DNA from 3 places in the Mesorhizobium sp. L2C066B000 genome. Region 1 is predicted to be linked to each of the others. Evidence: predicted binding sites of a transcription regulator. Region 1 holds the regulator's gene; each other region holds the start of a gene.
What was found. The regulator PhoB, encoded in region 1, activates phosphate uptake and scavenging genes when phosphate is short. The targets are predictions, from matches to a motif close to TGTCATNNANCTGTCAT.

Region 1 (5,222 bases):
TCAGCTATGGCGCCTCCAGCCGGCCCGAGACGTCGGGCATGGGCGTGGCCATCATCGGTTCGTTCTACATGATGGTGATCGTGCTTTTGCTGGCGCTGCCGATCGGCGTCGCCGCCTCGATCTATCTCGAGGAGTTCGCCAAGAAGAACCGCTTTACGGACCTGATCGAAGTCAACATCAACAATCTCGCGGCGGTGCCGTCGATCGTCTTCGGTCTGCTTGGCCTTGCCGTGTTCATCAACTTCCTCGGCATGCCGCGCTCGGCTTCCTTCGTCGGCGGCCTGGTGCTGACCTTGATGACGCTGCCGACCATCATCATCGCGACGCGCGCCGCCCTTGCCGCGGTGCCGCCGTCGATCCGCTCGGCAGCGCTCGGGCTCGGCGCCTCCAAGATGCAGATGGTGTTCCACCACATCCTGCCGCTTGCCGCCCCAGGCATCCTTACCGGCACCATCATCGGCCTGGCGCGTGCGCTCGGCGAGACAGCACCGCTGCTCTTGATCGGCATGGTCGCTTTCGTCGCCGATTATCCGACGACGCCTTTCGATCCGGCGACCGCGCTGCCGGTGCAGATCTACATGTGGGCAAACGAGGCTGAGCGCGCTTTTGTCGAGCGCATGTCCGGCGCCATCATCATCCTGCTCGTCTTCCTCATGGCCATGAACATCACCGCGATCGTGCTTCGGCGCCGGTTCGAGCGGCGCTGGTAGAAAAAAGGCAATTTGGTATGAACATCATGACCGAACAGTCCCTTGAGAATGCAGTGGGCGACAAAATGAACGCCAAGTCGAACGAAGTCATCAAGATGCGCGGCGACAAGGTCGGCGTCTTCTACGGCGAGAAGCAGGCGTTGTTCGACGTCAATCTAGACGTCCGCCAGAACCAGGTGACGGCGCTGATCGGCCCGTCCGGCTGCGGCAAGTCGACCTTCCTGCGCTGCCTCAACCGCATGAACGACACCATCGATTCGGCGCGGGTGACCGGCAAGATCACGCTCGATGAAGACGACATCTACGACAAGAACATCGATGTCGTCGAACTGCGCGCCCGCGTCGGCATGGTGTTCCAGAAACCCAACCCGTTCCCGAAGTCGATCTACGAGAACGTCGCCTACGGCCCGCGCATCCATGGGCTGGCCAAGCGCAAGTCCGACATGGACCAGATCGTCGAGCAGAGCCTGAAGAAGGCTGCGATCTGGAACGAGGTCAAGGACCGCCTGCAGGAGCCCGGCACCGGCCTGTCCGGCGGCCAGCAGCAGCGCCTGTGCATCGCGCGCGCCATCGCCGTGTCGCCGGAGGTGATCCTGATGGACGAGCCCTGCTCGGCGCTCGATCCGATCGCCACCGCCCGTGTCGAGGAGCTGATCGACGAACTGCGCCAGAACTACACGATCGTCATCGTCACCCACTCGATGCAGCAGGCGGCGCGCGTGTCGCAGCGTACAGCGATGTTCCATCTCGGCTATCTCGTCGAGGAGGGCGCCACCGACAAGATGTTCACCAACCCCGACGACAAGCGCACCCAGGACTACATTACCGGCCGCTTCGGCTGAGCCGTCCGGCGGGTGAATTTTCAGGCACGAGGACCAAGATCATGGGTGAACATACCGTCGCCTCCTTCGATGAAGAGCTCGGGCAGATCAGCAAGCTGATCCGCGACATGGGCGATCTGGCAGGCTCGATGGTCAGCGGCTCGACCAGGGCGCTGCTCAATTCGGACAATGCGCTGGCACAGCGTGTCGTTTCCGACGACGCCATCATGGATGCGCGCCAGCGCGAACTGGACGACCGCGCCATCACGCTGATCGCCAAGCGCCAGCCGATGGCCAACGATCTGCGCGCCGTGGTCGGCTCGATCCGCATGGCCGGCGACCTCGAGCGCATCGGCGATCTCGCCAAGAACATCGCCAAACGCGTCGGCACCGTGGGCTTGAGCGTCACGCCGCGCGACCTCTCGCACTCCATCGATGCCATGGCGCAGCTGGTGCTGATCCAGGTGCAAGGCGTCGTCGAGGAATATGCCGCCACCGATGCGGCAGCTCTTGCAAAACTCAGGAATGACGACGAGCGCATCGACGTCAAATACACGTCCGTGTTTCGTGAGCTCTTGACCTACATGATGGAAGACCCTCGCAACATCACCGCCTGCACGCATCTCTTGTTCTGCGCCAAGAATCTTGAGCGCATCGGCGATCATGTCACCAACATCGCCGAAAATGCGTATTATGTGCTGACCGGCCAGCAATTGCCCGCCAATCGTCCGAAGCAGGACGAGACGGCGATGGCCACGCCGGCCTGATGAGGGTGAACTGCCTATGATCGCGCCACGCATCATGGTCGTGGAGGACGAGGAGCCGCTAGGCGTGCTCCTCCGCTACAACCTCGAATCCGAAGGCTATCACGTCGAGGTGGTGACACGCGGCGACGAGGCCGAGATCCGCCTGCAGGAAAACGTGCCCGATCTCCTGGTGCTCGACTGGATGGTGCCCGCTGTTTCCGGCATCGAGCTCTGCCGGCGGCTTAGAGTGCGGCCCGAAACCGAGCGGCTGCCGATCATCATGCTGACCGCGCGCGGTGAGGAAAGCGATCGCGTGCGCGGCCTGTCCACCGGTGCCGACGACTATCTGGTCAAGCCATTCTCGACGCCGGAGTTCATGGCGCGCGTGAAGGCGCTGCTGCGCCGGGCCAAGCCGGAAGTGCTGTCCAGCGTGCTCAAGGTCGGCGACATCGTGCTCGACCGCGAGTCGCACCGTGTCTACCGCAAGAAGAGCGAGATCAGGCTCGGACCGACCGAGTTCCGGCTGCTCGAATTCATGATGCGCCATCCCGGCCGCGTGTTCTCGCGCAGCCAGCTGCTCGACAATGTCTGGGGCGAGACGATCTACATCGACGAGCGAACCGTCGACGTCCATGTCGGGCGCTTACGCAAAGCGGTCAACAACGGCCGCATGCCGGATGTCATCCGTACCATTCGCGGCGCCGGCTACGCGATCAGGGAAGACTAGGATGCTGCGCGTCGCGCCGTTGCCGGCCATTCAGGCGACATGCTTGCCGGATTTGGCCTGAATGCCCGGCGCGAAAATCTCCTGATCGACGAAGCCGAGCGCGCGCATGGCACAGCCTTCGCGGATCAGCGGCAGCTCGTTGGGCTCGGTGTCGAAGGAGATCGATTTCGAGTGCTGGCCGCCGGCGGTCTGGGCGATCGCTTCGCGCAATGCCGGCTCGATCAGGTCGAAGGCGGCGGCGCTGACGCCAACCATGGCGACAGGCGCCGGGTCGATCAGCGCAAACAGGCTGCCGAGGCCGAAGCCGAGCGCCTCACCGGCCTTGCGATAGGCTTCGCGCTCCGGGCCATCGGTTTCGCGGGCGCGCGCGGCGAGTGCGCGCATATCAGCGTCGCCGATATCGACCGGCTCGGCATCTTCGCTCATCATTTTGGCGCTGCGCCAGATGGCGTAGTTTCCGGCATAGGCCTCGACGCAGCCGCGCCGCCCGCAGCGGCAGAGCGCGCCGCCCGGACGGTGGATCATGTGGCCGAACTCGCCGCCCGAGGAATGGGTGCCGGTGAACAGTTCGCCTTTCAGCACCAGGCCCATGCCGATGCCGTGCGATAAGAGGATGGCGATAAAATTGTCGCGGTAGCGCTCGGGCTGGCGCCATTGCAGCGCCACCGCCATCATGTTGCAATCGTTCTCCATGGTGGCAGGAATGCCGAATTCCGCTTCCAACATGTCGGCGAAGGCAATGTCGGTCAGTGGCGTGATCGGCGACCACAGCATGGCGCGCGCCTGCGAATCGGTGATGCCCTGGATGCCCATGGCAATGCGGGCGATGCTCTGGACATCGAGGTCGGGATCCTCAAGCCGCCGCCGGACGATTGCTACGCATTCGCCAATCAGCTCGTCGCGCGGCTTGGTCAGCGTGTCCAGCCGGCGCTGTTCCTCGGCGACGACGTGGCCGGCATAGTCGATGACGGTGACGGACAGGAAATTGAGCGACAGCACGACGGTCATCACCGCCGCCGCTTCCGGGTTGAGACCAAGGCCCACCTGCGGCCGGCCGCGTTTCAGTGCGCCGGTCTCGCCAGGTTTGCCTTCAATCAGGATGCCTTCTTGAATCAGATCAGACGAGATTGCCGATATGGTCGAGTGGCTGAGGCCGGTAGTCGCCGCAATCTCGGTCCGCGACGGCTGGCCGGCCCGGCGCACGGCTGAAATCACCATCGCACGGTTGCGACGGCGCAGATCGTCGTGGCGGATTCCAACCGACATTTGTTTCCTCCCGGCCTCCTCGCGCCTCATGATAGTGAAGGCGTTCGACGGCACCAGCCAAATATTGGCAGACGCCGGCAGCCCTGTCATTGTTTATTGCGGACCTCGAAAAAATTCGGCAAGGCCATCAGAATCCATCAGAATCGATGTTGACAGCGCCTTATCATTGAACCAGTATTTTTTCGAGGCTCGAAAAAATAGGGCCTCTGTGTGCCGGCCCTCGGGCCAGTTTTGTCGCGCCGCACGCGGCGCAGGGAGGATTATGATGAACAGATTTGCAGCCGCCATGATGGCGGGTGTCGCCATGTCGCTGGCGCTGGTGTCGGTCGCGCAGGCGAAGGACAAGGTCATCGGCGTGTCGTGGTCGAACTTCCAGGAAGAGCGCTGGAAGACCGACGAGGCGGCGATGAAAACGGCGATCGAGGCTGCCGGCGACAAGTACATTTCGGCCGACGCGCAGTCCAATCCCGGCAAGCAGCTGACCGACGTCGAAAGCCTGATCTCGCAGGGCGCCAACTCGCTGATCATCCTGGCGCAGGACGCCTCGGCCATCGGCCCGGCGGTGCAGAAGGCGCTGGACGAAGGCATTCCGGTCGTCGGCTATGACCGCCTGATCGAGAACAAGGACGTCTTCTACCTGACCTTCGACAACAAGGAAGTCGGCCGCATGCAGGCCCGCGAAGTGTTCAAGGCGAAGCCCGAAGGCAACTATGTCTTCATCAAGGGCTCGGGCTCGGATCCGAATGCCGATTTCCTGTTCTCGGGCTCGATGGAAGTGCTCAAGGAAGCCATCGACTCGGGCAAGATCAAGAATGTCGGCGAGGCCTATACCGATGGCTGGCTGCCGGCCAATGCCCAGAAGAACATGGAACAGTTCCTGACCGCCAATGACAACAAGGTCGATGCCGTGGTTGCGGCCAATGACGGCACCGCCGGCGGCGTTGTCGCCGCG
Region 2 (5,222 bases), on a different contig from region 1:
GATCAAGCGCTGCCCGAATGTGCTGTCGTGCCACCTGATGTCGGGCGAATACGACTATATCCTGCGCATCGCCGCCAAGGATCTGGTCGACTATGAGCGCATCCACAAGGAGTGGCTGTCGGCGATGCCGCATGTGACCAAGATCAACTCATCCTTTGCCCTGCGCGAGATCGTCGATCGCACGGCGATGGGGATGAAGCCGGAACTGGCCTAGCCCTGAGCAGCCTCGGTGACGAGCCGGTCCATCGGGATGTCGTGTGGCTGCGGGTAGATGGTGGCTATGCGCTGCAGTTCGTAGCCGACGCCGATGACCAATGGCTTGAACGGCATGGCAGCCAGCGTGCGGTCGAAGAAGCCACCGCCATAGCCCAGGCGGTAGTTTCGCGGGTCGATGCCGACGATCGGCGAGATGACGATGTCGGGCAGCACCGGCTCGCCTTCGGCCGGGATCGGGATGTTCCAGATGCCTTTTTCCAGCCGGTCGCCGGGTACATAAGCGCGGAAGATCAGCGGCTGGCCTTTCTCGATCACGATGGGCAGCGCCGTGCGGCCGCCGCGTTCGTTGATCGACGCCATCCACGGCCGCAGGTCCGGCTCGCCGCGAAACGGCCAATAGAGGCTGACCATGCGGCCGGCAATGTCGCCGATTGCCGCGTCGAGCCCTTCGGCGATAGCCCGCGACATCGCCACCCGCGCATCGGCGGAAACCGCCAACCGTGCCGCGATCAGACGCTCGCGCTCGGCCTTGCGCCAACGGCGCACATCGGTCCAGTCGGTCAATGGCGCGCGAAATTCCGGATCGAGTTCGTGCATGAAGCAAGGCGGCGAAGAATATTGCGCCCGCCCTTTGCCATCTTTGTCATCGTCGTTGGCCATGCTTCACTCCCGTGGTTCCAGCCCTGCAAGGCTATACCCGTCCATGCTTGCCGACATAGGCATTCGCGACATCCGGCGACGAGTCCTGGGCAGCCTTAAGCGGCAATCTAGCTCGCCGCGACATTGTTGCGGTGCACAAAAATCACTAGATAAAGGGAGACAAACAGGGGTGAATGCGATGAGTGAAACCAGCCATCATGTCGTTGTCGTCGGCGCAGGGTTCGGCGGTCTCGAACTCACCCGGGCGCTGGCCGGCGCACCCGTGCGCATCACCATGATCGACAAGCGCAACCATCACCTTTTCCAGCCGCTGCTCTACCAGGTGGCGACCACCTCGCTGGCGACCTCGGAAGTCGCCTGGCCGATCCGTCATCTGCTGCGCAAGCGCGAGGACGTGACGACCCTGCTCGGCAACGTCACCGGCGTCGACCGTCCAGGCAAACGCGTGCTGCTTGAGGACGGCAGTTCTGTTCCCTACGACACGCTGGTGCTCGCCACCGGCGCGCGTCATGCTTATTTCGGCCACGACGAATGGGAGCCTTTCGCGCCTGGGCTGAAGACGCTTGAAGACGCAACCACCATTCGCCGGCGCATCCTGCTCGCCTTCGAGCAGGCCGAGCGCGAGACCGATCCGGCCAAGCGCCAGGCACTGCTGACACTGGTCATCGTCGGCGGCGGCCCGACCGGCGTGGAGCTTGCCGGCACCATTGTCGAACTCGCGCACGAAACGCTGCGCGGCGAATTCCGCAACATCGACACGCGTGAGGCGCGTGTGGTGCTGGTCGAGGCCGGAGACAGGATCCTCGCCAATTTCGCGCCAAAGCTGTCCGACTATGCGCGCAAGGCGCTGGAGCGGCGGGGCGTCACGGTCGAGCTTGGCCGCGCCGTCACGCGCCTCGATGCCGAAGGCGTCGTCTTTGGCGATACGCATCTGCCGGCGCGAACCATCCTGTGGGCCGCCGGCGTAGCGGCTTCGCCCGCGGGAGAGTGGCTGGGCGCGCCGGTGGACCGGGCGGGCAGGGTTATGGTCGAGCCCGATCTGACCGTGCCGAACAGTCCGGAGATCTTCGTCATCGGCGACACAGCGCATGTCTTGCGGCCGGACGGCAAGCCGGTGCCAGGCGTGGCGCCCTCGGCCAAGCAGGAGGGCAAGCATGTTGCCGCGACGATCAGGGCGCGGCTGGCCGGCGATAGCGCGCCGCGCCCTTTCCGCTACAAACATGCCGGTGACCTGGCGACGATCGGAAAGTGGGCAGCCGCGATCGATTTCGGCCGGATCAAGCTCACGGGATGGCTTGCCTGGTGGCTGTGGGGCGTGGCGCATATCTACTTCCTGATCGGTTTTCGCAACCGGCTCTCGGTGTCGCTTAGCTGGCTATGGATCTATTTCACCGGCCAGCGCAGCGCGCGGCTGATCACCCAGGGCGATGATAACAAGGGCTGAGTTCTCAACCGCGGCCAAGGATATTCATCCAGCCGTCACCTTTTGCTGATCGACTGACTTCCCGATGGACATGGCCGGTTTTCGGCGCGAAGCTTCCGCCCGGGGCTGGGATCTTGTCACGTCGCTGGGAAGGAAAACCAATGCCGCATCTCAACTACCCCGTCTCCCGCCGTAGTTTGCTTGCCGGTGCGGCCGCCAGCGGGGCGCTGATCATGCTGCATCCGTTTTCCGCCCGCGCGCAGGCCAATCAGGCGCATCTGAGGATCATGGAGACCACCGACATCCATGTGAATGTGCTGCCTTACGACTACTACGCAGACAAAGCCAACGACACGATGGGCCTGTCGCGGACGGCCTCACTGATCGCGGCGGTGCGCAAGGAAGCCACCAATGCGATGCTGATCGACAATGGCGATCTTTTGCAGGGCAATCCGATGGGCGATTACATCGCCTATGAGAAGGGCCTCAAGGAAGGCGATCTGCATCCGATCATGAAGGGCATGAACCTGCTGGGCTATGAATGCTCGACGCTCGGCAATCACGAGTTCAATTACGGCCTGTCGTTCCTCGACAAGGTGCTGGCCGGGGCCAATTTCCCGTTCGTCTGCGCCAATCTGATCCGCGGCACCGAGCTTGCCGCCAACCCGCGCGACGACAAGCTCTACCTCAAGCCCTATGTCATCCTCGACAAGAAGATCAAGGACGGGTCGGGCGTCGAGCAGCCGATCAAGATCGGCATCATCGGCTTCGTGCCGCCGCAGATCATGGTCTGGGACCTGAAGAACCTGGAAGGCAATGTCAGGACGCGCGACATCGTCGAGGCGGCCAGGGCATGGGTGCCGCAGATCAAGGAGGAGGGCGCCGACATCGTCATCGCGCTCTCGCATTCCGGCATCGATATCAAGCAGGGCGACGGCATGGAGAACGCCTCCTTCTTCGTCGCCGGCGTCGAAGGCATCGATGCGGTGTTCACCGGCCATCAGCATTTGGTCTTCCCCGGCAAGAAGGATTTTCAGGCGCTCGATGGCGTCGACACCGAGAAAGGCACGCTGCAGGGCAAGCCCGCCGTGATGGGCGGTTTCTGGGGCTCGCATATGGGACTGATCGATCTGCTTCTGGAACGGGACGGATCGAAATGGCGCGTAGCCTCGGCCACATCTGAGGCAAGGCCGATCTACGAGCGCGTCGACAAGGCAAACAAGCCGACGGTGGCGGACGACCAGCGCGTCGTCGATGCGCTGAAGGCGGACCATGAGGCGACACTTGCCTATGTCCGCCGACCGGTCGGCAAGACCTCGGCGCCGCTCTATTCCTATTTCGCGCTGGTCGCCGACGATCCGTCGGTGCAGATCGTCAACCAGGCGCAGAGCTGGTACCTCAAGGACATATTAAAAAGCACGCAGTGGAAGGACGTGCCGCTGCTGTCGGCGGCGGCGCCCTTCAAGGCCGGCGGGCGCAACGGCGCCGACTACTATACCGACGTGCCGGTGGGCGACATCGCCATCAAGAACGTCGCCGACCTCTATCTCTATCCGAACACGGTTCGTGCCGTCGAAATCACCGGCGCGCAAGTGAAGGAATGGCTGGAAATGTCGGCCGGCATTTTCAGGAAGATCGAGCCGGGCAAAGCCGACCAGGCGCTCATCGACACCGAATTCCCGTCCTACAATTTCGATGTGATCGATGGCGTCAGCTACGGAATAGACCTGTCGCAGCTGCCGAAATACGATGCCAAGGGTGGCGTCGCCAATGCCGGCTCGAACCGCATCGTCGGCCTCAGCTTCGACGGCAAGCCGATTGATCCGGCAGCGAAATTCGTCGTCGCCACCAACAATTACCGCGCCGGCGGTGGCGGCAATTTCCCCGACATCAATGCCTCGAAGATCATCTACGAGGCGCCGGACACCAACCGCGACGTGATCGTGCGCTACGTCGTCAGCGAAGGCACGATCAACCCCTCGGCCGACGACAATTGGTCGTTCACGCCGCTGCCCGGCACCAGCGTCGTGTTCGAGACCGGCCCCAAAGCGAAGGATTTCATATCGGGAGTGAAATCGCTCAAGATCGAGCCGGCCGGCGAGGGCGAATCCGGGTTTGCGAAGTATCGCATCCTGCTTTGAGGCAACGTGCAGCTAACAGGGAAAACGAGCGGGCATACGCCCGCTCAATCACGCTTCGGATCAGGCTTTGTAGACCACTTGGCGCACGTCGATGTAGCTGGCTCTAAAGCCGGCTTCGCAATAGTGGAGATAAAATTCCCAAAGCTTCTTGAAGCGGTCGTCGAAGCCGAGCGGGACGATCTTTTCCCACGACGCCCAGAAGCGGTTGCGCCATTCGGCAAGCGTGCGGGCATAGTCGTCCGGAAAGACGCGCTCGCGCAGATGGGCAAGGCCATGGTCGCTGCCCAGCGTCTTCAGGATCGACGGCGTCGGCAGCATGCCGCCTGGAAAGACATAGCGCTGGATGAAATCCGGCCGCGCCCGATAGGTGTCGTAAGCGGCCTCGTTGATGGTGATGATCTGCAGGCCGGCGGTGCCGCCGGGCCTCAGGCATGCCTTCATCTTGCCGAAAAATACCGGCCAATATTTTTCGCCGACCGCCTCGAACATCTCGATCGAGGCGATGCGGTCGTAAGTGCCCGTTTCGTCTCGGTAATCCTGCAGCTTGATGTCGACCTTGTCAGACAGTCCCGCCTTCTGGATGCGCGCCTTGGCGAAATCGTGCTGTTCGCGGCTGATGGTCAGGCCGGTGACGCGGCAGCCGATCTCGCGCGCGGCAAATTCGGCAAAACCGCCCCAGCCGCAGCCGATCTCGAGCACATGGTCCTTCTTGCCGATACCCGTATCCTTGGCCAGCGCGCGGTATTTGGCGGCCTGAGCGCTTTCCAGGTCGTTGGCGCCGG
Region 3 (5,222 bases), 120 kb from region 1:
GTGGAGGCAACGAAGGTGTAGTAGATCGGGAAAGCGACGATCAGGATGCCCAGGATGAGCACGGCGTGGGCGATGAGGGCGCGAAGCGGGGACTGACCAATCATCGCTCGCGCTCAACCGTAGTGGACTTTGCGTTCCACATAGCGGAACTGGATGGCCGTGAGTGAGATGACGATGACCATCAGGATGACCGACTGCGCGGCCGAATCGCCGAGGATCAAATTGACGAAACCGTCATTGTAGACCTTGTAGACCAGCGTCTCGGTGGCCTTGCCTGGCCCGCCGCCGGTGACGGCATGAACGATACCGAAAGTGTCGAACAGCGCATAGACAGTGTTGACGACCAGCAGGAAGAAGGTCGTCGGTGCGAGCAGCGGGAAGACGATGGTCCAGAAGCGCTTCGTCTCCCCGGCGCCGTCCATGGCCGCCGCCTCTATCAACGTCTTCGGCACCGCCTGCAGCCCGGCGACGAAGAACAGGAAATTGTAGCTGATCTGCTTCCAGGCAGCCGCAGATACCAGCAGGATCATGGCTTGGTTTCCGTTAAGCAAGGGATCCCAGGCGATGCCGAGACCTCTCAAGGCGTAGGCCAGCGAACCGATCGAGGGGTTGAACAGAAACAGCCACAACATGCCGGCAATCGCCGGCGCCACCGCATACGGCCAGATCAGCAGCGTGCGATAAAGGCCTCTGCCGCGCACCACCTTCTCGGCCATGACGGCAAGCAACAGGGCCACACCCATGGCGACGATCGCGGTCGCCAGAGAGAACACCAGCGTGACTTTGATCGAGTTGAGGTAGGCCGGGTCGGCCAGCACCTTGCGAAAGTTGGCGAGCCCGACGAACTTGCTCTTCAGCCCGAACGGGTCTTCCCTAAGCATCGACTGGTAGAGCGCCTGCCCGGTCGGCCAGTAGAAAAAGATCAGCGTAATGGCGAGTTGCGGCGCCACCAGCAGGTAAGGCAGGGTCTTGTTGGGGAAGACGACGCGTGGAGACAGGGTGATTCCCTCGCTATTCAGGAAATCGTCCACGCGGGTCCGCGTGGACGAGGTTCAACTGACAAATCGCTTCAGTTTCCGATCGCTTCCTGAATCGCCTTGTTGCCGCGTGCGACCGCGTTGTCGAGCGCCTGCTGCGCAGTCTGCTGGCCGGCCAGCATCTTCTCGAACTCCTCATTCTCGATGTCGCGCACCTGCGGCAGGTTGACGAGGCGCACGCCCTTCGAGTTCTCGGTCGGCGCCTTGCCCAGCATCTGCAGGATCGGCGTCTCACGGCCCGGGTTCTTGTCATAGAAGCCGGACTTCTTGGTCGCCTCATAGGCAGCGAGCGTCACCGGCAGATAACCCGACTTCTGATGCAGATACTCCTGCACTTCGGTCTTGGACAGGTGGGAGAAGAACGCCGCGACGCCCTTGTATTCCTCGTCCGATTTGTTGCCGAACACCCACAGGCTGGCGCCGCCCGGCGTGGTGTTCTGGGGCGCGCCCTTGGCGTCACTATCATAGGGAAGCTGGCCGATGCCGTAGTTCATGCCCGACTTGACGATGTCACCGAGACCCCCCGACGATTCGGTGAAGATGCCGCATTCTCCGGCAAGAAAGATCTGCTTGGCTTCGGATGTACGGCCGCCATATTTGAAGGTGCCGTCCTTGGCCAGGTCGGCGAGCGCCTGGAAATGATTGACGAAGATCGGCGCATTGATCTTGAGCTCGACGTCGGTTCCGGCAAGTCCGTTCTGGTTGGTGCCATAGGAAACGTCATTCCAGGCAGCGAAGGCCTCAAGGTGGATCCAGGTCAACCAGGTCGAGGTATAGCCGCAGGAAGCGGCGCCGCTCGCCTTGATCTTCTTGGCGGCTTCCCACACCTCGTTCCAGGTCTTTGGCGGATTGTTCACATCAAGCCCGGCCTTCTGGAAGATATCCTTGTTGTAGTAGAGGATGGGCGACGAGGAATTATAGGGGAAGGACAGCATGGTCCCGTCCGGCTTCGAATAGTAGCCGACGATGCCGGGCAAATACTGGCTCTTGTCGAAGGTCACGCCGGCGCTGGTCAGCACATCGGCCACCGGCTTGATCGCACCTTCGGCGGCCATCATGACGCCGGTACCCACGTCGAACACCTGGATGATGTCGGGCGCTTGCCCCGCACGAAAGGCAGCGATGCCGGCATTCAGCGTTTCGGGATAGGTGCCCTTGAAAACAGGGAGAATTTCATAGTCGCTCTGGCTGGCATTGAAATCCTTGGCGATCTTGTCGACCACCTCGGCATTGGCGCCGGTCATTGCATGCCACCAACTGATCTGGGTGGCGGTGAAGGCGGAGGTGGTGGAAAGCAGGGTCAAGGTGGCGGCAACACCGGCCGCAAAGCCGAACAACTTCATGTTTCATCTCCCGTTTGTCATTGGCGAAAGGGGCGCTCCCGCGAACGCAATATGTGTCGCTGATGACAATCGGACAACGGATTTGTTGCTGTTTCGTGAATTTCATACCCGGCTAACTTCGCGCCCCCTCGCCTTGCAACGAGGACAGAGAGAAATGCCAAGCCGGCTCAGCGATAGAATGGGGCATGGTGGGCCTGCAAGGATCGCCGACCGCCCAGCGATGCGTGAAGGGCCCGCGTGACAGCGCCACGCACCTGCACCGTGCGGCCGCCAAACCGGCGCTCGGCCAGATCGAGATCGGCCGAGCGGCATCGCGCCAGGCGCTGCTGTAACCGTGCGTCTGGAATGAGAACAGGATCGCCGCAACGTACAACCCGAAAAACCCGCTGTAGTTGTAGTTCGCATAACCGATTCTTCGTCAAGCGTGGCATACTAATCAAGTGGACGGCTTGATTGCTGTGGGAGAGCAGGTGGGGCGAGATGCTGACGGTCTATAATTGTATCGTGCATGAGCACGATCTGAGACTGGTCGCACTGGCAGCGCTCATTTGCGGTATTTCTTCCTTCTCGGCGGTCAACCTGCTTCGCCATGTCGACCGCTCGAGCGAGCGCAACCGCTATACCTGGCTGATGATAGCAGCCACTTCCACCGGCTTCGGTATCTGGGCGACGCATTTCATCGCAATGCTTGCCTTTTCTCCCGGAATCCCCAACGCCTACAATACGGAAATGTCGGCGCTTTCGCTCGCCGGTTCCGTCGCCCTGACCGCTGCGGGCATGTGGATCGCCACCTTGCGCCGGGGCATCGACTACCCTCTGGTCGGCGGCGCGGTCCTCGGCGCTGGTATCGCCGCCATGCACTATATCGGCATGGCCGCCTTCGAGGTCGAAGGGCGCATCGTCTGGAACCCGCTGCTGGTCGGCGTCTCGGTGCTGACAGGCGTCACCCTCGCCGCGCTGGCGCTGCTGGTCGTGTTGCGACGGCCGTCCATGCAGGCCACAATCGCCGCCGCCATCCTGTTGACGCTGGCGATCTGCAGCCTGCACTTCATCGCCATGGGCGCGGTGTCGATCTTCCCGGACTCCTCCATCGAGATATCGCAGTTCACGGTCGAACCGGTGTCGCAGGCCTTCGCCGCCGCTGCAGTCAGCATGGCTATCCTGGTGCTTTCAGCCGCAGCATTGTGGATCGACCTTCGCTTCCGGCGTCACAAGCTCGAGGCCGAGCGCATGCACGGCCTCGCCAACGCCGCCGTCGAGGGGCTGATCGTCTGCGACGGCGCCCGCATCGTCAGCGCCAATGACAGCATCGCGGCACTCACCGGCATTGCGCCGGAAGTGCTGAACGCGATGCTGCTTGGCGACCTCTTCGGCGAACGCACCGCGGCCGGCATGTCCGACTGCAGCGGACAGGCACAGGAAGCCGAACTCAGAGCCCATGACGGCGCCACCATCCCCGTCGAACTTATCGCCAGAAGCATCGACTATTGCGGCAAGCGGCACAGCGTGGTCGCCGTGCGCGACATCCGCGAACGCAGGAAGGCCGAGCAGGAGATCCTGCGCCTCGCCCATTTCGACCCGCTGACCGGGCTCCCCAACCGCCGCAGTTTCTCCGGCCGGCTCGAGGCCGAAATTGCCGCAATGGACCGCGGCGGCAAGGGTGGGCATCTTGCGCTGCTGCTGCTAGACCTCGACCGCTTCAAGGAAGTGAACGACCTGTTCGGGCACGGCGCCGGCGATGCCATGTTGCAGAAGGTGGCGCTATGCGCCTCCGCCGTGCTCCGCCACGGACAGATGCTGGCGCGTCTCGGCGGCGACGAGTTCGCCATCATCGCTCCGAACCTTCCCGATCCGCAGGCGGCCGGCCGCATCGCCGAGGCGGTGCTGGCGGCCATGCGCGAGGAAAACCGGCTGTCGGTCGGTGGCGGGCTGGTGTCGGCCAGCATCGGCATTGCACTTTATCCGCTCGACGCCGATGAGCCGACACTCCTGGTCAGCCACGCCGACACCGCGCTCTACCGCGCCAAGGCCGAGGGCAAGGACACCTACCGTTACTTCGAGGCCTCGATGGGCGCCGAGGCGCGAGACCGGCGCGTGATGGAGCACGAACTGCGCCAGGCCATGGCGCGCGATGAGTTTCGCCTCGTCTACCAGCCACAAAAGGAGATCAGCAGCGGGCGGATGGTCGGGTTCGAAGCGCTGATCCGCTGGCGCCATCCGCAGCGCGGCGACGTGTCGCCGGCGACCTTCATCCCGGTGGCCGAAGACAGCGGCGTCATCATCCAGATCGGCGAATGGGTGCTGGCGACGGCCTGCGCCGAGGCTGCGCGCTGGAAGAACCCTCTCACCGTCGCGGTCAATGTCTCGGCGGTGCAGCTCCACAATCCGAATTTCAGCCGCAAGGTGCATGAAGTCCTGCTCGGCTCCGGCCTGACGCCCGGCAGGCTCGAACTCGAGATCACCGAAACGGCGCTGGTCAAGGACATGCCGCGCGCGCTGGCGACCTTGCGCCAGGTGAAGGCGCTTGGCGTGCGTGTGGCGATGGACGATTTCGGCACCGGCTACTCCTCGCTGTCCAATCTCCGCGCCTTCCCATTCGACAAGATCAAGATCGACGGCTCATTCATCAAATCAGTCGACAGCAACGGCCAGGTGGCAGCCATCGTGCGCGCCGTTCTGGGGCTTGGCCGCGGTCTCGGCCTGCCGGTTCTGGCCGAGGGCGTCGAGACGCTGGGCGAGCTGAAATTCCTCGACGCCGAGGCCTGCGAGATCGGCCAGGGCTACTATCTAGGCCGGCCGAGCCCGATCGAGGCGTTCAGCGAACTGACCGGCGTCGCGGCGC

Region 2: X733_RS150335 (bifunctional 2',3'-cyclic-nucleotide 2'-phosphodiesterase/3'-nucleotidase) is a predicted target of PhoB. The motif match lies at 2,343-2,359, and genes of this name have one in related genera.
Region 3: ugpB (sn-glycerol-3-phosphate ABC transporter substrate-binding protein UgpB) is a predicted target of PhoB. The motif match lies at 2,443-2,459, and genes of this name have one in related genera.

The regions. Positions count from the first base shown of each region.
Region 1 covers NZ_AYWZ01000003.1:101,626-106,847, forward strand. Annotated here, with positions in the region: gene pstA (phosphate ABC transporter permease PstA) at 1-710, shown strand, start outside; gene pstB (phosphate ABC transporter ATP-binding protein PstB) at 728-1,552, shown strand; gene phoU (phosphate signaling complex protein PhoU) at 1,594-2,298, shown strand; gene phoB (phosphate regulon transcriptional regulator PhoB) at 2,315-3,004, shown strand; gene X733_RS154635 (ROK family protein) at 3,035-4,270, opposite strand; gene xylF (D-xylose ABC transporter substrate-binding protein) at 4,536-5,222, shown strand, end outside.
Region 2 covers NZ_AYWZ01000006.1:46,714-51,935, forward strand. Annotated here, with positions in the region: gene X733_RS150350 (Lrp/AsnC family transcriptional regulator) at 1-214, shown strand, start outside; gene X733_RS150345 (5-formyltetrahydrofolate cyclo-ligase) at 211-876, opposite strand; gene X733_RS150340 (NAD(P)/FAD-dependent oxidoreductase) at 1,055-2,320, shown strand; gene X733_RS150335 (bifunctional 2',3'-cyclic-nucleotide 2'-phosphodiesterase/3'-nucleotidase) at 2,461-4,440, shown strand; gene X733_RS150330 (cyclopropane-fatty-acyl-phospholipid synthase family protein) at 4,501-5,222, opposite strand, start outside.
Region 3 covers NZ_AYWZ01000003.1:220,090-225,311, reverse strand. Annotated here, with positions in the region: gene ugpE (sn-glycerol-3-phosphate ABC transporter permease UgpE) at 1-104, opposite strand, end outside; gene ugpA (sn-glycerol-3-phosphate ABC transporter permease UgpA) at 114-998, opposite strand; gene ugpB (sn-glycerol-3-phosphate ABC transporter substrate-binding protein UgpB) at 1,070-2,380, opposite strand; gene X733_RS154095 (EAL domain-containing protein) at 2,861-5,222, shown strand, end outside.